2 regions of the Halomonas sp. 3H genome follow, and region 2 is predicted to be linked to the other one. Evidence: predicted binding sites of a transcription regulator. Region 2 holds the regulator's gene; the other holds the start of a gene.

Region 1 (10,774 bases), 840 kb from region 2:
GCCCAGGCGCTGATCGGCGAGCCGCGGCTGATGCTGCTCGACGAGCCCACCGTGGGCCTGGATCCCATGGCCACCCGCGACTTCTACGGCATGGTCGACGAGCTGCGCGGCCGCGGGGTCAGCGTGATCCTCTGCTCCCACGTGCTGCCCGGCGTGGAGCGCCATATCGATCGGGCGGCGATCCTCGGCCAGGGGCGCATGCTCGCCTCCGGCAGCATCGACGAGCTGCGCCAGGCCGCCGACCTCCCCCTGGTGGTGCGCCTGCGCACGGCCCGGGCGCCGGAGCGCCTGGTCGAGTCGCTGCGGCCCCACGGCGTGCTGGCGAGACAGGCGGGCGAGGGCCGCCTCGAGCTGGAGGTGCCGGTGCGCGCCAAGATGGCGGTGCTCCGCGAGCTGATGGCCGACCCCGAGACCGCCGACCTGGCGCTGGAGCCGCCCACCCTGGAGTCGCTCTATGCCCACTTCGACGGCACCATTCGCACCCGGGCGGCGGCCGAGCCGGCCCCCGCCACGGCCATTGACGCGCAGCAGGGAGTGAGCGCATGAGAAACCTGTTCATCGTGGCCGGCAAGGAGTTCCGCGACGGCCTGCGCAACCGCTGGGTGCTGGCCATCACCCTGGTGTTCGGCCTGCTGGCCATCGGCCTGGCCTACTTCGGCGCCGCGGCCTCGGGCCAGGTGGGCTTCACCCGGGTCTCCACCACCATCGTCAGCCTGTCGAGCCTGGCGGTGTTCCTGATCCCGCTGATCGCCCTGATGCTGGCCTACGACAGCATCGTCGGCGAGGACGAGCAGGGCACCCTGCTGCTGCTGCTCACCTACCCCATGAGCCGGGTCGAGATCCTCGCCGGCAAGTTCCTGGGCCATGCGGCGATCCTCGGCGTCTCCACCCTGGTGGGCTTCGGGGTGGCCGGGGCGATCATCGCCGCCCTGGGCAGCGTGGAGCAGCTGGGCGAGCTGGTGGCGGCCCTGGCGCTGTTCATCCTCTCGGCGATGCTGCTGGGCTGGGCCTTCATCGGCTTCGCCTACCTGATCAGCGTCAGCGTGGCGGAGAAGTCCCGGGCGGCGGGCATCGCCCTGGTGGTGTGGTTCGCCTTCGTCATCGTCTTCGACCTGGCGCTGCTGGGCGTGCTGGTGAGCACCGGCGGCCAGGTCAGCGAGGGGCTCTTCCACTATCTGCTGCTGCTCAACCCCACCGATATCTTCCGCATCGTCAACCTCACCTTCTTCGAGGCGGCGCGGACCCAGGCGGGGCTGGCCTCCATCGGCGCCGATGCGGCCTTCCACCCGGCGCTGCTGCTCGGCACGCTGCTGGCCTGGGTGGCGGTGCCGCTGGGCCTGGCGCTGTGGATCTTCCGCCGCCGCGAGATCTGACAAGGAAAACGACCAATGCTGACACGCAGGAAGTTCATCATCGTGCTGGGGGGCGTGACCCTGGCGGGGCTGGCCGGCTGCGGCGGCGAGGAGGAGGTGGCCGCGGCCTGCGAGCCGCGCCCCTTCCGGGACGACGACGAGTGTGCGGTGTGCGGGATGTTCATCGCCGGGTTCGCGGGCCCCAAGGCCCAGGCCTGCCTGCGGGACGGACGCCTGCTGACCTTCTGCTCCACCTCGGACCTCTTCGTCTGGCTGCTGCAGCCCGACTCGGTGCCCCAGCTGCGCCAGGCCTATGTCCACGACATGGGTGCCACCGACTGGGAGCGGCCCTCGGATGACGCCTTCATCGCCGCCGACGTGGCGGTCTACGTGACCGAACAGCCGCTGATGGGGGCCATGGGACCGACACTGGCCTCCTTCGGCCGCGAGGAGGACGCCCGTGCCTTCATGGCCGAGCACGAGGGGCGGCTGCTGGGCTACCAGGAGATCGACGTTCAGGTGCTCAACGACCTGGCCCGGGCGCATATCCAGCGCGCCATGTAACCCTGCAGGTGGGACCGGGCGGCTGCCCGGCCCGCAGACACAGCGCCCCCGGCAGCCTGGCTGCCGGGGGCGCTTTCGATGGGTGCCTGCCTTGCGGCTTAGAGCACCGGTTCCAGCATGAAGTCCACCGCGGCCTTCACCTCCTCGTCGCTGAGGTTGGTGAACCCGCCCTTGGCGGGCATGGCGTTGAAGCCCTCGATGGAGTGGGTGTAGAGGGTCTCCATGCCCTGCTCCAGGCGCGGGGCCCAGGCGGCCTCGTCGCCCTTGATGGGGGCGCCGGCGGCACCGGTCATGTGGCAGGCCATGCAGGCCTGGTTGTAGATCGCCTCGCCGTCGGGCTCGGCCTGCACGGCGGCCGATAGGGTCAGAGCGGCGACGCCGGTCAGGGTCAGGGTGGCCAGTCGCTTCATGAACATGTCTCCTGGATGCATCTTATGGCGGTGAAAAAATCGGAGGGCGTCCCCGCCTCCGATGGTTGGCAGCCATGATCGCCCGGGCGTTCATGGAGTGCCATGACCTGGGTCACGACAGCATGCCCTGTTCAGCGTCGTCCCTGACGGCCGCGGGTGCAAGCCCTGCGTGGGTCAGCTCGCCGGGTTCGGGGTGGCGCCGTCGCGGGAGGCCGGCTCGATCCTCAGCAGCTGGGCCAGCTCCGGCTGCCGGGGGCCGAGCATGTCGGCCAGGGTGTACTTGTCCAGCACGGCCATGAAGGCGCGAAGTGCCTCGGCCAGGATCGGCTTCAACCGGCAGGCCGGGGTGATCCGGCACTCGTTGCTCTCGCCGAAGCACTCCACCAGCAGCAGGTCATGCTCCGTGTCGCGGACCAGCTTGCCGAGGCGTATCTCGTCTGGCGCCTTCTTGAGCAGCAGGCCGCCGTTCTTGCCGCGGATGGCGGTGATATAGCCCTTGTGACTGAGGTCCTGGACCACCTTCATCAGGTGGTTGCGCGAGATATCGAAGCGCCCGGCGATCTCGTGGATGGTGGAGCGCTCCTCCCCCTTGACCGCCAGGAAGATGAGGACACGCAGGGAGTAGTCGGTGAAGCGGGTCAGATGCATGGGGCGTCCCGGTGCCTTGCGGCTTGATATTAGTCAATGTTGATAAGCTAAGCGCCTTTCATTCTACCACCTGATGCTTGCCCGGGCGGAGAGTTCCGTGCCCCTCGGCGGCGGGGCGCGTCAGCACGAAGGCGGCGACTCCACAGAACAGTGCGCCGGTGGCGGCCAGCACGGCGCCGCTGGCGCCTCCCAGCCACAGCACCCCCCAGCTGACCAGCAGCAGTGCCGCCGCCAGCCGCTTGGCACGGCGGGGCACGGCGCGCCGTTCGCGCCAGGCGTGCAGCGTCGGTCCCAGGCGGGGGTGCGCGTGCAGCCAGCGGGCCAGCCGTGGCGAGCCCTTGGGCGCGGCCCAGGCGGCCACCAGCAGGAAGGGCGTGGTGGGCAGCAGCGGCATCACCAGCCCGGCGGTGCCGAGCCCGATGCAGCCGTAGGCCAGACCGCTCCAGGCAAGGCGCGTGGCAGGAAGTCTCATGGCAACCGGACCTCGCAAATTGGCAGCGGTGACATTAAGTAGTATTTTATATGCATGTTTATGATTCGTGCAAAGGGAAATCCCGAGTGTCATCCCTGAGACCCGCCTCGGCCGCGTCATCCACCCCCGCCTGGCGCTGGCTCTTCCCGCTGGCGGCCCTGCACGCGGCGCTGCTGGTGCCGCTTTCCCTGCTGTCACTCTACCACCCGGGAGGAGTCGCGCTGCTGGCCTCGCCTGCGGCACATGGTCGCGAGCTGATGTTCGGTTTCGCCCTGGCCGTGATCGCCGGCTATCTGCTCGGGCCGCTGCCGCCGCGACGGCTGCAGGCGCTGGTCGCCCTGTGGCTGCTGGCGCGGCTGGGCGGGCTGGTCTGGCCGGGAGCCGTGCCGGTGACCCTGGCCGACGCCGGGTTCGCGCTGCTCGTGGCCTGGCACCTGGTGCCGCGCTTCCTTGCCGCCAAGAAGTGGCGCAACCGGGTGCTCTCGCCGCTGCTGGGACTGCTCTGCCTGCTGGCGGTCGTCACCCTGACCTGGCGCCACCTGGGCCCCATGCCCACCACGGCGCCGCTGATGCACCAGAGCGTGCTCTGGCTGGTGTTGCTGATGGTGTTCATGGGCGGGCGGGTGCTCGCGCCGGCGGTGAACGGCCACCTGATGGCCAGCCGACGCCAGGCCGGCGCCGGGGTGCAGCCGCACCTCGAGGCGGCGCTGATCCTGCTGCTGGGCGTCACCCCGCTGCTGATGCTGTGGCCGCCCCTGCGGCCGCTGGCGGCGGTCCCGGCGATGGCGGCCGGGCTGCTGGTACTCCTGCGGCTGTGGCGCTGGCGCCCCTGGGCCTGCCGAAGGCGACCCGACCTGCTCGGGCTGATGCTGGGGTATGCCTGGCTGGGCATCGGCCTGCTGCTGCTGGCCCGGGCCTGGTGGCAGCAGCCCCACGCCAGCGCCACCCTGCACGCCTTCACCATCGGGGCGCTGGGCACCCTGGCCTCCGGCATCATGCTGCGCCAGGCGATCCTGCGCGCCAAGGCACGCCCCGAGGCGGAGCCGCTGCTGTTGTCGCTGGCGCTGCTCTTCTGCCTGGCCGCGGTGCTGCGCCTGCTGGCGCCGGAGGCCGGCCAGCACTGGCTCGCCCTGCTGTGGGGCTCGGCACTTGCCTGGAGCCTGGCCTGGGGGCTCGCCGCCTGGCGGCTGCTCCACTGGAGCCGCCGCATGGTAAATCGAGGCACTGCGCGTGCAATGGCCGATAGCGAGGGGCGCCGGGGGCAAGCCGAAGAGGAGGTCCTACGCCAGGGGTGAGGAGCACTGCTCCGAACGGGCTGGCCATGGATGGCCAGCACCGGTCCTGCGAGCGAAGCAGGACGCGAGAGCGAAGCAGGGCGTCGGTAGCGTACAGGGAAGTATTCACAGCGCCTCCTCGCAGGATTGTCGACGGATCAGCCCCGAGTGAATCTCAAACGGTGGTGTTTGATCCAGGTCAGCTACCTCGAGAAGGGTACCGACGCGTCGGACCCTGAATGGCATACTCTGCCCCATACGGCGGCGCCGCGGTGCCGCCACCCGGTTAAAGAGGCTGTTTCACGATGCAAGACGACCTGCTGTTCGATCGCCCCCTGGTGGAGAAGTACGACCGTCCGGGGCCGCGCTATACCTCCTATCCCACGGCGCCCCAGTTCCATGCGGCCTTCGCCGAGGATGACTACCGCGCCGCGGCCGAGCGCAGCAACCGGGCCGAGGCGCCCAAGCCGCTGTCGGTCTACGTGCATATCCCCTTCTGCAAGAGTCTCTGCTACTACTGCGCCTGCAACAAGATCATCACCCACAACACCGAGCGCGCCGCCGAGTACCTCGAGTGGCTCAAGCAGGAGATCCGCGTGCAGGGGGCGCTGTTCGACGAGTCGCGGCGCCTGACCCAGCTGCACCTGGGCGGCGGCACGCCCACCTACCTGAGCAACGCCCAGCTCGGCGAGCTGATGGCGGCGCTGGACGAGGCGTTCCACTTCGCCCCGCCCGCCGAGCGCGAGTTCTCCCTGGAGGTGGACCCGCGCACCGTCACCCCCGAGCAGATCCACGAGCTCCATGCCCTGGGCTTCAACCGGCTGAGCTTCGGCGTCCAGGACTTCGATCTCGACGTGCAGAAGGCCGTCAACCGCGTGCAGAGCGAGGAGGATGTCATCTCCCTGGTGCACGCCGCCCGCGAGGCAGGCTTCGAATCGGTGAGCGTCGACCTGATCTACGGCCTGCCGCTGCAGACGGTGGCCAGCTTCGATGCGACCCTCGACAAGATCATCGCCCTGCAGCCGGACCGCATCGCCAGCTACAGCTATGCCCACCTGCCGGAGCTGTTCAAGGCCCAGCGCCTGATCCGCCCCGAGGACATGCCGCCGCCGGAGCGCAAGCTGGAGCTGCTCGAGCTGACCATCCGCCGCCTCACCGCCGCTGGCTACGTCTATATCGGCATGGACCACTTCGCCCTGCCCGACGACGAGCTCTCCCTGGCCCGGGAGAACGGCACCCTGCAGCGCAACTTCCAGGGCTACTCCACCCACGCCGACTGCGACATGATCGGCCTCGGCATCACCTCCATCGGCAAGGTGGGGGACACCTACAGCCAGAACGTCAAGGAGACCGCCCAGTACCAGCACCGCCTGGAGGAGGGGCGCCTGCCGGTGTTCCGCGGCTACCGGCTCAGCGACGACGACCGCCTGCGCCGGGACGTGATCAACGCCCTGATGTGCCACAACCGCATCGACTTCGCCGCCATCGAGCGCCAGCACGCCATCGTCTTCCGCGACTACTTCGCCGATGCCCTGGAGGAGCTCCAGGAGATGGCCGACGACGGCCTGCTGGCGATCCGCGAGGGCGAGATCGAGGTGCTGCCCACCGGCCGGCTGATGATGCGCAACGCCGCCATGGCCTTCGATGCCTACCTGGCGAAGAGCCAGGGGCGCTACTCCCGCACCGTCTAGGTGTGATCTCTCGGAAGGCGGCGCCCGCGCTTGCGGGCGCCGCCTTCGCGCTCCTCCCCACCGCCCTGTGGCGGTGTCGCTGTCAAATGAAAATGGATCATGATGCGCTCACGCTTGCACCAGATATGGGGCTTGCCGAGAGGATATGGTCTATATATGGTAGGCGGGCCGCGGGTGATCGAGGCCCACCGTCGACATGATGCATGTCAGTGCAGCCTCCGGAGCACCGGCCTAGGATGAACGGTTCGGCGGCCCCGGCCGCATGGTTACCCTCAGGAGAGCTGTCATGTCCCTGCCGTTGTTGCCTTTACCGTTACAGGCCCTGCCGCGTCCTCCCGCCCCCGCCCGCCTGATTCGCGCCATCGATCCGCGTGTGCCGGTCGGCGTCAAGCGCCGCCTGGTGGAACCGCTGCTCAACCGCACCTTCGCCGAGCCCCTGGCCGAGGGGGAGTTCGACGCCCTGGCGGGGCGCCGCATCACCCTGGCCATCGAGGACCTCGGCATGGCGCTGACCCTCACCCTGGAGGGCGAGCGCCTGAGGGTATGTGTCGAGTCCGGCGAGGCCACCATCCGCGGCGGCTGGCGGGAGTTCCTCTGCCTGGCCACCCGCCGCGAGGATCCCGACGCGCTGTTCTTCCAGCGCCGCCTGCTGATCGAGGGCGACACCGAACTGGGGCTGATGGTCAAGAACCTGCTCGACGGACGCGAGGAGGGTCTGGCCCAGGGCCCCTTCGGCGAGCTGCTGGTCCGCCTGGAGCGGCTGGCGAACCGAACGAGCTGAACCGCAACCGACAAACTTCCGGAGCCATCCGAATGAGCACTTCCACCAAGGCAGTGAAGTCATCCAACGAGGTGCCCCTGCAGGCCCCCTCCCGCGACATCTGGGATGCCAAGTACCGCCTCAAGGACCGCCACGGCAAGCCCGTGGACAAGGACGTTTCCGCCACCTGGGAGCGGGTGGCCCGTGCCCTGGCCGCGGTGGAAGGCGACAAGGCCGACGAGTGGCTGCCGAAGTTCCGCTGGGCGCTGGAGAACGGGGCCATCCCCGCCGGGCGCATCATGTCCAACGCCGGCGCCGAGGCCTACAAGCCGGCGGTGAGCCTGATCAACTGCACGGTGTCGCGCACCATCCGCGACTCCATGCACGACATCCTCGACTCGGTGGTGGATGCCGGCATGACCCTCAAGGCGGGCTGCGGCATCGGCTACGACTTCTCCACCCTGCGCCACAAGGGCGCCTTCGTGTTCGGCGCCGGGGCCGGCACCAACGGCCCCCTGGCGTTCATGGATATCTACGACAAGATGTGCTTCACGGTGGCCTCCGCCGGCGGGCGCCGCGGCGCCCAGATGGGCACCTTCGATGTCGGTCACCCCGACGTGCGCCAGTTCATCGAGGCCAAGCGCGAGGCGGGGCGCCTGCGCCAGTTCAACCTCAGCCTGCTGATCACCGACGAGTTCATGGAAGCGGTGAAGCAGGACGCCGACTGGCCGCTGGCCTTCCCGCTCCACGAGGGCGAGAAGGAGGACGTCGACGAGAGCGAGCTGCTCTACCGCGACTGGCCGGTGGTGGAAGAGGGCTACACCGTCGACGCCGAGGGCCGCGTGGCCTGCCGCATCGTCGAGGTGATCAAGGCCCGCGAGCTGTGGGACACCATCATGAAGTCGACCTACGACTTCGCCGAGCCGGGCTTCATCCTGATCGATCAGGTCAATCGCATGAACAACAACTGGTTCTGCGAGGAGATCCGCGCCACCAACCCCTGCGGGGAGCAGCCGCTGCCTCCGGAGGGCGCCTGCCTGCTCGGCTCGGTCAACCTGACCCGCTTCGTCATCGACCCCTTCGGCAAGAAGCCCCGCTTCGACTGGGAGCGCTACCGCCAGGTGGTGGCGATCTTCACCCGCATGCTCGACAACGTGGTGGAGATCAGCGGCCTGCCGCTGCCGGGCCAGCGCCGCGAGATCGAGGCCAAGCGTCGCCACGGCATGGGCTTCCTGGGCCTGGGCTCCACCTTGACCATGCTCAAGATCCCCTACGGCTCGCCCGAGTCGCTGGCCTTCACCGAGGAGGTGAGCCGCAATCTGGCCATCGAGGGCTGGAAGCAGGCCCTGGAACTCTCCCGCGAGAAGGGCATGGCTCCGGCACTCGACGAGGACTACGAGATCACCCCGCGGATGATGCGCGAGCGCCCCGAGCTCAAGCAGGATGGCTACGAGGTGGGCGACAAGGTGCCGGGCCGCATCCTGCACGCCCGCTACAGCCGCTACATGCAGAAGGTCGCCGAGGTGGAGCCGGAGCTGGTGGCGGCGCTCGCCGAGCACGGTGCGCGCTTCACCCACCACAGCTCCATCGCGCCCACCGGCACCATCTCGCTGTCGCTGGGCAACAACGCCTCCAACGGCATCGAGCCGTCGTTCTCGCATCGCTACTTCCGCAACGTGATCCAGTCGGGCAAGAAGACCAAGGAGCAGGTCGAGGTGGTCTCCTTCGAGCTGGCGGCCTACCGCCACTTCATTGCCGCCGACGCCGTGGAGAGCGACCTGCCGGACTACTTCATCACCGCCGACGCGGTGAGCCCGAAGCAGCACGTGGCGGTGCAGGCCGCCGCCCAGGCCTGGGTCGACTCGGCGATCTCCAAGACGGTGAACGTGCCCACCGAGTTTGCCTTCGACTCGTTCAAGGACCTCTACCTGGACGCCTACGCCAGCAAGCTCAAGGGCTGCACCACCTTCCGCTTCAACCCGGAGGCCTTCCAGGGCGTGCTGGTGCGCGAGGACGACCTCAAGAACACCACCTATGTCTTCGAGCTGGAGAACGGCGAGACCGTGGAACTGCGTGGCGACGAGAAGGTGGTCTATGACGGCGAGGAGCACAACGCGGCGAACCTCTATGACGCGCTGAAGGAAGGCACCTATGGCAAGTGGTAGTAACGGCACTTGCCGGATCAGCCCCGAGCGATGGATGCCCAGTGCCACCCAACAACTTTCCGGAGGAGCCCCCTGATGGCCGTCGAGATTTCGTCAAAGATCGTGTCCTACAGTGTCAAGAAGGCGGTGGAAGAGCCGCCGTTGGCCGAGGAGAACCCGCTCACGGTGCGCATCCCCTCGCGCCCCGAGGGCACCCTGGAGGCCGTCTCGGAGAAGATCTCCTACGTGGGCGCCGAGGGGCGCAAGAAGGTCTACCTGCTGGTCTCCTTCATGCCCGTGGAGGGCGTGCTCAACGGCAAGCGGGTGGTGATCGAGCGCCCGGTGGAGTTCTTCTTCCCCTCCGGCCAGCTCTCCAGCGAGCACCAGTGGATCACCGCTACCATGCGCAGCCTGTCGCTGGCCGCCCGGGGTGGCTACGTCACCCAGGCGGTGGCCGACCTGCGCAAGGTGGCCTGGGACAAGGGCCTGGTGCGCTGCGGCATGAACCGCTGGGGCAAGCCGATGTTCCACGACTCCGAGGTGGCGGCCATCGCCTGGTCGATCCAGCAGATCCTCTACCGCCGCGGCTTCCTCGACCAGGACGGCAACCAGGTGCCGGTGGAGGAGCTGGTGGCGCGCTACGCCCAGCGCCAGGCCAGCGGCCACCTGTGGGAGCCGCCCACGCCCGAGGAGATCGAGCAGGCCGAGCGCAAGGCCCAGGAGGCCGCCCACGCCAAGGGCGACGGCCCCACCGTGGTGGGCCACTGCCCCGAGTGCAACGGCGAGCTGATCATGATGGACGGCTGCCCCACCTGCTACTCCGGCTGCGGCTGGTCCAAGTGCGGCTGACAGGCTGATCCCCAGGCGACGAACGCCCACCGCCCCGGGTCACGAGAGTGGCCCGGGGCGGTGGCGTTTGGGGCGTGCTCAATCGCGCAGCTCGAGGTGCTCGAAGTGGCGCCTGAGCCGCCGGGCCAGGGTTTCCAGGGCTTCCCGTGGCGGGGCCTCGTCTACCGGCTGTGAGTAGCCCGGATCCAGACAGCGCTCCCTGCGGGCGAGCTGGATGGCGTAGTGGCGCACCCCGCAGTCGGCCAGGGTCATGGCCAGCCGCTCGAGCGCCTCCAGGGTGAAGTCGCGCCAGTGCACCGTGGTGCGGCACTCGAAGGGGACGTCGCCTTCCAGCAGCAGCGACAGGCTGCGCGCGTGGCGCCGCCAGATGCCGGGTCGGCCGCCGATGCGGTCGAAGTCGGCGCCCCGCCCCTTGGCGTCCAGGGCCACCCAGTCGAGCCGCGGCAGCAGCGCCTCGAGCCGCTCCGGGTAGGGGCCGGCGGTATGCAGGCCCACCGCCAGGCCCAGCGCTCGGCAGACTTCGGCGGCGGCCGGCAGGTCGGGGTGCAGGGTGGGCTCGCCGCCGCTGAAGACCACGGCATCGATCTCGCCCAGCCGAGTGGCCAGCAGC
Region 2 (10,774 bases):
TGGCAGCAGCTGGGCGAGGAAAATATCGAGAACGTCACCCAGCACGTCCTCGCGCTGTCCGACCTCGAGCACGACGCCGAGCGCGCCGAACGCGGTGCGGCGACCTTCGCCTCGGTCTGTGCCGCTTGCCACATGCCCGACGGCACCGGCAACCAGGCCCTGGGCGCGCCCAACCTGACCAACGACATCTGGCTCTACCAGGCACCGGGCCAGAGCGTCGCGGACTCGGTTCGCCAGACCCTGCGCAACGGCCGCAACGGCCACATGCCGGCCCAGGCGGCCTACATCGGCGAGGAGCGCGTCCACCTGGTCGCCGCCTACGTCTACAGCCTGCGCTTCAGGGACTGACCCCGCAGCGTGACGCGAACGAAAGGGTGCGGCGCCAGGTCGCACCCTTTCTCGTTTGTGCGGTGCGTCGATACAATAGCCCTGTCCCGGCCCGAGCCCGTTCGGACCTCCGTCCCCCTGCCGTGAGCCAGCCATGAGCGACAAGATCCCCACCCGCGATGTCACGCCATCACCGGTCGAGCACCACTCCCCCGGCTCGACGGTGCAGCAGGAGATGTACGCTCGGCGAGAGCATATCTACGTGCGCGAGATCAAGGGGCTGTTCCAGAAGGTGCGGCGCAGCGCTAACTGGCTGCTGATGCTGGCCTTCTTCGTGATGCCCTGGGTGCCATGGGGGGACCGCCCGGCCATCTGGTTCGACCTGCCGGGGCGCGAGTTCCACATCTTCGCCGCCACCTTCTATCCCCAGGAGTTCATGCTGCTCTCCTGGCTGCTGATCATCTGCGCCTTCGGCCTGTTCTTCATCACCGTGTTCGCCGGCCGGGTGTGGTGCGGCTACACCTGCCCCCAGAGCGTCTGGACCTTCCTGTTCATCTGGTTCGAGCACCGCCTGGAAGGAAGCCGCAACCGGCGCATCAAGCTCGACAGGCAGCCCATGACGGCCGACAAGCTGTGGCGCAAGGGGACCAAGCACGCCATCTGGCTCGCCATCGCCCTGGCCACCGGCGTGACCTTCGTCGGCTACTTCACGCCGATTCGCCAGCTGGTCATCGACCTGCCCACCCTGGAGGCCCATGGCTGGTCCTACTTCTGGGTCGGCTTCTTCCTGGTCTTCACCTACCTCAATGCCGGATGGCTGCGCGAACAGGTGTGCATCTACATGTGCCCCTATGCGCGGTTCCAGTCGGTGATGTTCGACCGCGACACCCTGATCGTCTCCTACGACGCCGCCCGCGGCGAGCCGCGCGGCGCCCGCAAGAAGAGCTTCAGCCATGCCGAGGCCCGCGAGGCCGGCCACGGCGACTGCATCGACTGCGACCTCTGCGTACAGGTCTGCCCCACCGGCATCGACATCCGTGACGGCCTGCAGTACGAGTGCATCACCTGCGCGGCCTGCATCGACGCCTGCGACAGCGTAATGGACAAGATGGGCTACCCCCGCGGCCTGATCCGCTACACCACCGAGAACGCCCTGGAGGGCAAGCCCACCCACATCCTGCGCCCGCGCCTGATGGGCTACCTGGCGGCGCTGGTGGTGATGATCGGGGTCTTCGCCTGGGCAGTGGCGGATCGCACGCCGCTGGGCTTCGAGGTGGAGCGGGAGCGTACCGAGCTCTACCAGCTGACCCGCGACGGCCGTCTGAGCAACGTCTATGTGGTGACGGTGCGCAACCTGGATCGCCAGGACCATGTCTACCGCCTGGCGGCCTCGGGACTGCCGGGCCTGACCCTGGACACCGACCGTATCTCGGTCCCCGCCGGGGATAGCCGCCGTGCCGTGGTGTCGATCACCGTCGACCCGTCGGAGATCGAGCGCCCCAGCCATCCCATCACCCTGCACCTAGAGGCCGATGACCACCCCGACATCTCGCTGGAGCGAGAGACCCGCTTCATCGGCGAAATCCGGAGATGACATGTCCCACCCCGTGACCCCCTGGTACAAGCAGTTCTGGCCCTGGTTCCTGATGGGCCTGCTGATGCTGTCGATCAGCGTCAGCTCCACCTTCGCGTTCCTGGCGATCCGCAGCGCCGACGGCATGGTCCAGGAGGACTACTACGAGCACGGCCGCGCCATCAACATGGTGCTGGCCAAGCAGGAGCGCGCCGCCAACCTGGGCCTGACTGCCCGGCTGCGCCTCGACCCGCTGACCAGTGACGTGGTACTCGACCTGGAGGGCGCCGAGGACTTCCCCGAGGCCCTCGACCTGGAGCTGATCTTCCCCACCCAGGACGACCGCGACATCGAGCTGACGCTGGAGCACGTGCGCAATGGCCGCTACCTGGGCCAGGCGCCGGACAACCTGCGTTACCGCTGGTACCTGCAGCTGCAGCCGCGGGGAGACGCCCCCGAGTGGCGCCTGGTCGGCGAGGCCCGCTTCCCCGACGAGGGCGAGATCCCGCTGACGCCGGGCCGCGCCGCGGCCTCCAGCGACTCGTGATCGCCTCTCCGTTCGCGGGCCCGCCGAGTCGATGAGCGCGGACACCCCGACAGCGGTCGAGGACGGCTGTTACCACTGCGGGAGCCGGGTGCCCGACGGGGCTCCCTGGTCGATCACCCTGGACGACGCCCGCCACCCGCTCTGCTGCCCCGGCTGCGAGGCGGTGGCCCACGCCATCGTCGACGGCGGCCTGGCCAGCTACTACCGCTTTCGCACCGAGCTTCCCGAGCGCCCGGACGACCGCCAGTCGGCCCGCGCCGAGACCTGGGCGGTGTTCGACGACGCCGGCCTGCAGCGCCAGTTCGTCCACCCCGAGGCCGACAGCGACCGGGTGCATGCCACCCTGGCGGTGGACGGCATCACCTGTGCGGCCTGCGCCTGGCTGATCGAGCACCGCCTCAACGCCCTGCCGGGGGTCGACTCCAGCGCCGTGAACCTTACCCACCACCGGGTGCGGGTCAGCTGGGATCCCGAGGCGATCAAGCTGTCGCGGATCCTGGCCGAGATGGCCGCCATCGGCTATCAGGCCCAGCCCTACGAACCCGATGAGGCCCAGGCGCGCCTGCAGCACGAGGAGCGCATGAACGTGCGCCGCCTGATCATCGCCGCCGTGGGCATGGCCCAAGTGATGATGTTCTCCATCCCCATCTACGTGGCCGGCCCCGGCGAGATCAGCGAGGACTTCCATGCCCTCTTCCACTGGCTCTCCTTTGCCCTGGCGACCCCGGTGGTGTTCTTCTCGGCCATGCCCTTCTTCCGCAACGCCCTGCGCGACCTGCGCACCCGGGTGCTGGGCATGGACGTGCCGGTCTCCATCGCCATCGGCGGGGCCTACCTGGCCAGCAGCTACGCGGTGCTCACCGACACCGGCGAGGTCTACTTCGACTCGGTGGCGATGTTCACCTTCTTCCTGCTCTTCGGCCGCTACGTCGAGGCCCGCGCCCGGCGGCGCAGCGGCCACAGCGGCAACGCGCTCTCCGGCGCCCTGCCGCTCTCGGCGATCCGCCTCACCGACGACGGCGAGGAGCGCATCCTGCCGGCCAGCGAGCTCGCTGCCGGCGACCGGGTGCTGGTCAAGCCCGGCCATGGGGTGCCCGCCGACGGGGTGATCGAGGAGGGCGAGTCGAGCCTCGACGAGTCCATGCTCACCGGCGAGTACCTGCCGGTGACGCGCCGGGTCGGCGACGGGGTCACCGGCGGCAGCCAGAACGTGGAGAGCCCGCTGGTGGTGCGCGTGACCCACGCCGGCCGGGATGCCCGGGTGGCCGGCATCGTCGACCTCACCGACCGCGCCTTCGCCAGCCGCCCGCGCCTGGCCCAGATGGCCGCGCGCATGTCGCACCTGTTCGTGCTGCGGCTGCTGTTCGTCACCCTGGGCGTGGCCACGGTGTGGTGGTTCATCGACCCGTCGCGGGTGCTCTGGGTCACCCTCTCGGTGCTGGTGGTGACCTGCCCCTGCGCCCTGGCCCTAGCCACGCCGACGGCCCTGACGGCCGGACACGGCCAGCTGCGCCGCCGCGGCGTGCTGGTGACCCGGGCCAACGCCATCGAGGCACTCTCCCAGCTCGACCGGGTGATCCTCGACAAGACCGGCACCCTGACCACCGGACAGATGGCGCTGGTGGAGACCCGCCCCCTCGGCGCGCTGGCGGCCGACCGGGCGCGGGTACTCGCCGCCGCCCTGGAGGCGCGCTCCGAGCACCCCATCGCCCGCGCCTTCCACCCCTACCGCCTGGCCACGGTGGCCGCCGACGCGGTCGCCAGCCGCACCGGCCAGGGGCTGGAGGGCAACATCGAAGGACGACGCTGGCGGCTGGGTAAGCCTGGGTTCGCCGCGCCGGACCACCCCCTCGAGGCACCCGGTGACGGCCAGTGGCTGCTGCTCACCGAGGAGGGCGAGCCGCGCGCCTGGTTCGCGCTGCAGGACCATGTCCGCGAGGACGCCGCCGAGACGGTCCGCGCCCTGACGGCCCTGGGCCTCGAGGTGGAGCTGCTCTCCGGCGACATCCCCCAGGCGGCAGGCGAGCTCGCCGGGCGCCTCGGCATCACCACCTGGCGCGGCGCAGCCAGCCCGGAATGCAAGCTCGAGCGCATCCGCGAGTGCCAGGCGGCCGGCGAAAAGGTCGCCATGGTGGGTGACGGCATCAACGACATCCCGGTACTGGCCGGCGCCGACGTGGCCATCGCCATGAACGGCGCCACCGACCTGGCCAGGACCAGCGCCGATGCCATCTTGCTCAGCCCGCGGCTGATCCGTATCGTCGAGGCCATCGAGATCTCGCGGGCCACCCGCCGGGTGATGCGCCAGAACATGGTCTGGTCGGTGTGCTATAACTTCTCGGCCATGCCGCTGGCCGCCATGGGCTTCGTCCCGCCATGGCTCGCGGCCATCGGCATGTCGGCGAGCTCCCTGGTGGTGGTGGGCAATGCCCTGCGCCTCAACCGCTTCCGCAGCCGGGCCGCCGAGCCCCGGCAGGCCGTCGCACCGGCCCCACAACGGGTGAACGCATGAGCATCCTCTACCTGCTGATTCCGCTGTCGCTGATCCTGCTCGGCCTGGCCGTCTGGGCCTTCTTCTGGGCGGTGAAGAACGACCAGTTCGAGGACCTGGAGGGGCCCGCCCACCGCATCCTCTTCGACGAGGACGAGAACGACCTGCCCCCCGATGAGCGCCGGCGCCGCCGCGAGGTTCGCCACGATGCCGACAGGGACGACCCGGGGCCGGGCGACTCCCGCTGATGGATCCCACCGGACTCGGCCTGCCGCCGCTCGCCGCGGCCTTCGTCTTCGGCCTGCTCGGCGGCGCCCACTGCATCGGCATGTGCGGCGGGATCATGAGCGCCCTGACCTTCGCCGTGCCCCCCAGCATGCGCTCCCCGGCGCGCCTCTCCGGGCTGCTGCTCGGCTACAACCTGGGCCGCATCGCCAGCTACATGGTCGCCGGGGCCCTGGTGGCGGGCCTCGGCACCCTGCTCACCCTCACCCCGGCCACGCGGGTGGTGCTGCAGCTGTTCGCCGCGGTCATGCTGATCCTGATGGCACTCTATATCGCCGACTGGTGGAAGGGGCTGCTGCGAGTGGAAGCCGTGGGCCGGCGCCTGTGGCGCCACCTGGAGCCGGTGGGTCGGCGGCTGATGCCGGTGGTCAGGATCCCCCAGGCCGTGGCGCTGGGGGCGGTGTGGGGCTGGCTGCCGTGCGGGCTGGTCTACTCGATGCTGGCCTGGAGCCTGGCCATGGCCGACCCGCTGAGGGGGGCCGCGCTGATGGGCGCCTTCGGCGTCGGTACCCTGCCGGCCCTGCTGGCCACCGGGCTGGCGGCCCGCCAGCTGGGGGGCCTGATCAGACACCGCGCCACGCGCACCCTGGCCGCGCTCTCGATCATCGCCTTCGCCCTGTGGCAGCTCTGGCAACTGCTGCCCGGCGCGGCGCACGGCTGAATTCCCGGCTATTCCACCCGGGATTGACGCAGCTCAACGCCGACCCTGCCGCCTCCCCGCTAGCATACAAGGCACATCCACCGCCGGGAGTGCCGCCATGCCCGCCCATGCGAAGACCGCGACTCGCGTCGGGCCATCACGCACCGACCGCGCCCTGTCGCGCCTGTGCCGCCATGACCTCGACGGCCCCCGCTATGTCACCTACCCGCGGGTGGCCTGCTTCGGCGACGGGCTCACGGCGGACGCCTTCGCCGCGGCCCTGGAGCGCAGCAACCACGGCGGACGCCCGCTGTCGCTGGACGTGCAGCTGCCCTTCTGCCGCCAGGCCTGCCGCTTCTGCGCCTGCCACAGCATCGCCTCCCGGGACAACCGCCAGGCCGAGCCCTATCTCTCCCGGCTCGACCGCGAGATGGTACTGCTGACCCGCCACCTGGCGACCTCGCGGGAGGTCCAGCGGCTGCACTGGGGCGGCGGCGCGCCCACCTTCCTCTCCCTGAACCAGATGGGGGACCTGTTCGACCGCCTGGATGCCCGTTTCGGACTCTCGGGCTCACGCGAGCGCGACTACAGCATCGAGGTCGACCCGCGGGAGGCCGATGTCTTCACCCTGCGCCACCTGCAGGCGCTGGGCTTCAACCGGCTGAGCCTGGGCGTCCAGGAGCTCGACCTGCGGGTGCAGAAGGCGATCAACCGGATCCAGCCCCGGGTGCTCACCGAGTCGCTGGTCGACGAGGCCGAACGGCTGGGGTTCCGCTCGCTGAACCTGGACCTGATCGTCGGCCTGCCCCTGCAGACCCGCGAGAGCTTCGCCGAGACCCTCGACCAGATGATCGCGATGGCGCCGCCGCGGCTCTCGCTCTATCGCTATTCGCACCTCCCGGAACGCTACCGCGCCCAGCAGCAGATCCGCGCCGAGGACCTGCCGTCACGGCAGACGCAGCTGATGATCCTCCTCGACGCACGGCAGCGGCTGGAGGCCGACGGCTATGTGGCCATCGGCATGGGCCAGTACGCCCGTCCCGGGGACAGCCTGGCCATCGCCCGGGCCAATGGCACCCTGAGGCGTGACCCGCTGGGCTACACCCCTCACGGCCCGGCGGACCACATCGGCCTGGGCGTGGCCGCCGTCAGCCAGCTGGAGGAGGTGCTGGCCCGCAACCCGGAGAGCCTGGCCGCCTACGAGGCCGCCCTGGACGCGGGCCGACTGCCCACCTCGCGGGGCATCCGCCTGACCGCCGACGATCACCTGAGGGGCGACGCCATCGAGCGGCTGCTGTGCGGGATGGCGCTGGACCTCGAGACCCTCTCCACCGCTCACGGCGTCGACGCCGAAGCGAGCCTGGCCGATGCCCTGCAACGCCTCGAGCCCCTGCGCCGGGACGGGCTGCTCGAACGCCACGGCAGCCGGCTGGTCGCCACCGCTGCCGGCGAGCTGCTGATCCATCGGCTGGCCATGGCCTTCGACGCCTACCCTCCGCCGGGCGCCTGAACCGGCAGCGGGCGGGACCCGCTGCCGGCCGGGCGGGGCAGCTACCTCCTTAGGGGTGGTTTGCCCTGACCGCAGTTTCCTCCATAATGACCGGCATGATCACGATCAAGGAGGAGTCGGCCATGCCGGATACCCTGACCGGCCGGCGGCGTTCCCTGCTGCACGAGACCCGTTGCCAGACCTGCAGCCTGAGTTCGCTGTGCCTGCCGCTGGCGCTCGAGGTGCAGGACATGGACCAGTTCGACGCCATCATCCGCCGGCGTGCGCCGCTGAAGAAGGGCGAGACCCTGTTCCGCCAGGACAGCCCCTTCACCAGCGTCTTCGCGGTCCGCTCGGGCAGCCTCAAGCAGGTGACCACCGAGGGCAGCGGCGAGGACCAGCTCACCAACTTCTACCTGCCCAGCGAGCTGGTGGGGCTCGACGGCATCGACGAGGCACGCTACCCCGGTACCGTGGTGGCCCTGGAGACCACCACGGTCTGCGAGATCCCCTTCGACCGTCTCGACAGCCTCTCCGAGTCGCTGCCGGAGCTGCGCACCCAGCTCTACCGCAGCATGAGCAAGGAGCTGCGCGACGACCGCCGCATGATGCGGCTGCTCTCGCGCAAGACCGCCGACCAGCGGCTGGCCAGCTTCTTCGCCGGCCTCTCCGACCGCTTCCGGCGCCGCGGCTACTCCCCCTACAGCTTCCGCCTCTCCATGTCCCGGGCCGATATCGGCAACTACCTGGGGCTCGCGGTCGAGACGGTCAGCCGTATCCTGGGCCGTTTCCAGAGCCAGGGCCTGGTTGCCGTCTCCGGCCGCGAGGTGCATATCCTCGACCTCGAGGCCCTGACCCAGGTCGCCGAAGAGGAAGGGGCGAAGTAGCGCCGGGCGCGCTCGGCGCTTATCGCTCGTTCAGAATATCGATGCGGTTGGCCAGCAACTGCTGCTGCTTCTCCTCCAGCCCGGCGAAGTCGAACAGCTCACGGTCGGCCAGCTGCGACGGCGCCACGTTGGTCACCGCCTTGAACATGCTCTCCAGGCGACCGGGGTGCTTCTTCTCCCACTCGGCAAGCATCTCCTTGACCACCTGGCGCTGCAGGTTGGGCTGCGAGCCGCACAGGTTGCAGGGGATGATCGGGAACTCCATCAGCCGCGCATACTCGGCGATGTCCGCCTCGCGGCAGTAGGCCAGCGGCCGGATCAGGATATTCCTGCCATCGTCGGAGAGCAGCTTGGGGGGCATCGCCTTGAGGCTGCCGCCGAAGAAGAGGTTGAGGAACAGCGTCTCGAGAATGTCCTCGCGATGGTGCCCCAGGGCGACCTTGGTGGCGCCGATCTCCTCGGCGAAGCCGTAGAGGGAGCCGCGACGCAGCCGCGAGCAGAGCGCGCAGGTGGTCTTGCCCTCGGGCGTCTTCTCCTTGACCACCGAGTAGGTGTCGCGCTCGAGGATGTGGTACTCCACGCCGATCGACGCGAGGTACTCGGGCAGCACGTGCTCGGGGAAGCCGGGCTGCTTCTGGTCGAGGTTGACCGCCACCAGCGAGAAGTCGATGGGCGCATTGCGCTGCAGGCTGCGCAGGATCGACAGCAGGGTGTAGCTGTCCTTGCCCCCCGACAGGCAGACCATCACGCGGTCGCCCTCGTGGATCATCCCGTAGTCGATGATCGCGTTGCCGACCTGACGCCGCAGGCGCTTCTGGAGCTTGTTGAACTCGCGCTTGGCGCGGGCATCCAGGGCCTCGAGGGTCGATGAGGCCGGTTCGGCCGGCGCGGCGTCCCGGGAAGGGGAAGCCGAGGTGGGGGGATCGAAGATCACGGCGTCTTGCATGGTCGTAGGCGCTGCCAGAGCGGACGGAAATTGACGGGCGCCCATCCTACCACCGCCGCCGGCACGAGGCGACGCCCTCCCGACGTCAGGAGAACAGGCCGGCCGGCTGCGTCGCGCGATCCAGCCTCAGGTACATCAGCGCCGTGGTCACCGCATCGCCCAGCGCCGTATGGCGTCCCATGACCGGCACCCCCAGCAGTTCGGCCACCCGCTCGAAGCGCGGCAGCGCATCGACCTCGGGATGGCGGCGACGCAGCCGGCGGGCGTAGCTCTGGGCCACATCGATGGTGGCATTGGGCAGGTCGAAGCCGAAGCGCGGCCGAAGCTCGCGGTTGAGGATGGCCAGGTCGAAGTCCAGGCACCACCCCACGATGGGCCGGTTGCCGACGAAGTCGAGCAGGCGGGCCAGGGCGGCCTCCATCTCCTCGCCGCCGTCCAGGTCGATGCCGCGCAGGCCATGGATGCGGATCGAGTCGCCGGAGAGGCTGGCGGGACGCGCCAGGCGCAGGTCCAGGGAGTCGCTGGTCAGTACCCGGTCGCCGCGCACCTTCACCGCTGCGATCGAGACCAGCTCCGCGGTGCGGGTATCCAGCCCGGTGGTCTCGGTGTCGATCACCACCATCTCGTCACCGGTGTAGGGGTGGAACAGCCAGGCGTAGTCACCGTTGGCGTGTCGTCGACGGTCGGCGGCGCGCCGCAGGGCCTTGATCATGACGGGGTCTCCTTGAGTCGTTGTCGTTGTCGTTCCTTCGGACGTCGCCTCGGCGTCACGAATACTCCAGATGGAAACGGTGGGAGAGGCGCTGCTTGAAGTCCTTGACGATATGCAGCGCCTCGCGCAGCAGGTCGCGCTCCAGGGACGAGAGCTCCTGGACCACCACCCGATCGGGCTTGCGGCTCGCCGCCTCGCCGTCCAGCCCCGCCAGCTGCTGCTTGAGGCGCAGCTCGGTGAACAGCGACAGCGCCTCGCCCAGGTCCTCGGCGAAGCTGGCCTCGAGCCTGCCATCCGCCGCCAGGGCATCCAGGCGTTCCAGGGTCGAGGTCGGCCGGATACGCCGTTCCAGCGCCATGGTCCGCACCCCGTGGACGATCGGGAAGATGCCGCCCTTCTTGATGTCGATGCCGTGCTGCGGCTTCTTCAGGGAGCCGAACAGGGTCAGCGGGGTCGAGAAGCGCAGGGCGGTGCGGGCGAAGTAGGAGAGCAGCAGCTCGTCGCGGGAGCAGCGTTCGAAGAGCTCCTCGCGTACCCGGTCGAGCAGGGCCGGGTTGCCGGCCACCGCATGGGAGTCGAGCATGATGGCCAGCTTCATCAGGCTGTCGCCATCCCGCTTGCCGGCCCAGCTGGCGATGCGCGCGCGCCACTGGCTCTCGGTGCCCACCCACTCGGGGTTGGAGACCATGATGTTGCCGGGACAGGGCGGGTAGCCGAGCTCGATGAGGGTCTCGGTCAGCCGCTGCATCTGCTCGCCACAGTCGGGCCAGTCGAGGCCGTCGGCCAGGATCAGGCCGTTGTCCTGGTCGGTCTTGAGGATCTGCTCGCCGCGCCCCTCGCTGCCCATCACCATCAGGCAGCTGTCGCGGTGGTAGCG

What was found. The regulator FNR, encoded in region 2, switches genes on or off when oxygen is low (the NO sensors DNR and NnrR bind a similar motif). The targets are predictions, from matches to a motif close to TTGATNTANATCAA.
Region 1: the regulator FNR is predicted to act here: its motif matches at 4,910-4,923, upstream of hemN (oxygen-independent coproporphyrinogen III oxidase).

Annotation. Positions count from the first base shown of each region.
Region 1 is NZ_CP100360.1:3,751,734-3,762,507, reverse strand. It holds gene NFC98_RS17300 (ABC transporter ATP-binding protein) at 1-546, shown strand, start outside; gene NFC98_RS17295 (ABC transporter permease subunit) at 543-1,373, shown strand; gene NFC98_RS17290 (nitrous oxide reductase accessory protein NosL) at 1,389-1,916, shown strand; gene NFC98_RS17285 (cytochrome c5 family protein) at 2,015-2,326, opposite strand; gene NFC98_RS17280 (Rrf2 family transcriptional regulator) at 2,501-2,974, opposite strand; gene NFC98_RS17275 (YbaN family protein) at 3,033-3,446, opposite strand; gene NFC98_RS17270 (NnrS family protein) at 3,533-4,741, shown strand; gene hemN (oxygen-independent coproporphyrinogen III oxidase) at 5,026-6,411, shown strand; gene NFC98_RS17260 (SCP2 domain-containing protein) at 6,698-7,192, shown strand; gene NFC98_RS17255 (adenosylcobalamin-dependent ribonucleoside-diphosphate reductase) at 7,225-9,336, shown strand; gene NFC98_RS17250 (ribonucleoside-diphosphate reductase) at 9,412-10,164, shown strand; gene NFC98_RS17245 (anaerobic ribonucleoside-triphosphate reductase activating protein) at 10,243-10,774, opposite strand, start outside.
Region 2 is NZ_CP100360.1:694,942-705,715, reverse strand. It holds gene ccoP (cytochrome-c oxidase, cbb3-type subunit III) at 1-348, shown strand, start outside; gene ccoG (cytochrome c oxidase accessory protein CcoG) at 482-1,921, shown strand; gene NFC98_RS03365 (FixH family protein) at 1,923-2,447, shown strand; gene NFC98_RS03360 (heavy metal translocating P-type ATPase) at 2,479-4,959, shown strand; gene ccoS (cbb3-type cytochrome oxidase assembly protein CcoS) at 4,956-5,186, shown strand; gene NFC98_RS03350 (sulfite exporter TauE/SafE family protein) at 5,186-5,884, shown strand; gene hemN (oxygen-independent coproporphyrinogen III oxidase) at 5,982-7,373, shown strand; gene fnr (fumarate/nitrate reduction transcriptional regulator Fnr) at 7,496-8,239, shown strand; gene ttcA (tRNA 2-thiocytidine(32) synthetase TtcA) at 8,259-9,185, opposite strand; gene NFC98_RS03330 (3'-5' exonuclease) at 9,271-9,897, opposite strand; gene NFC98_RS03325 (putative nucleotidyltransferase substrate binding domain-containing protein) at 9,953-10,774, opposite strand, start outside.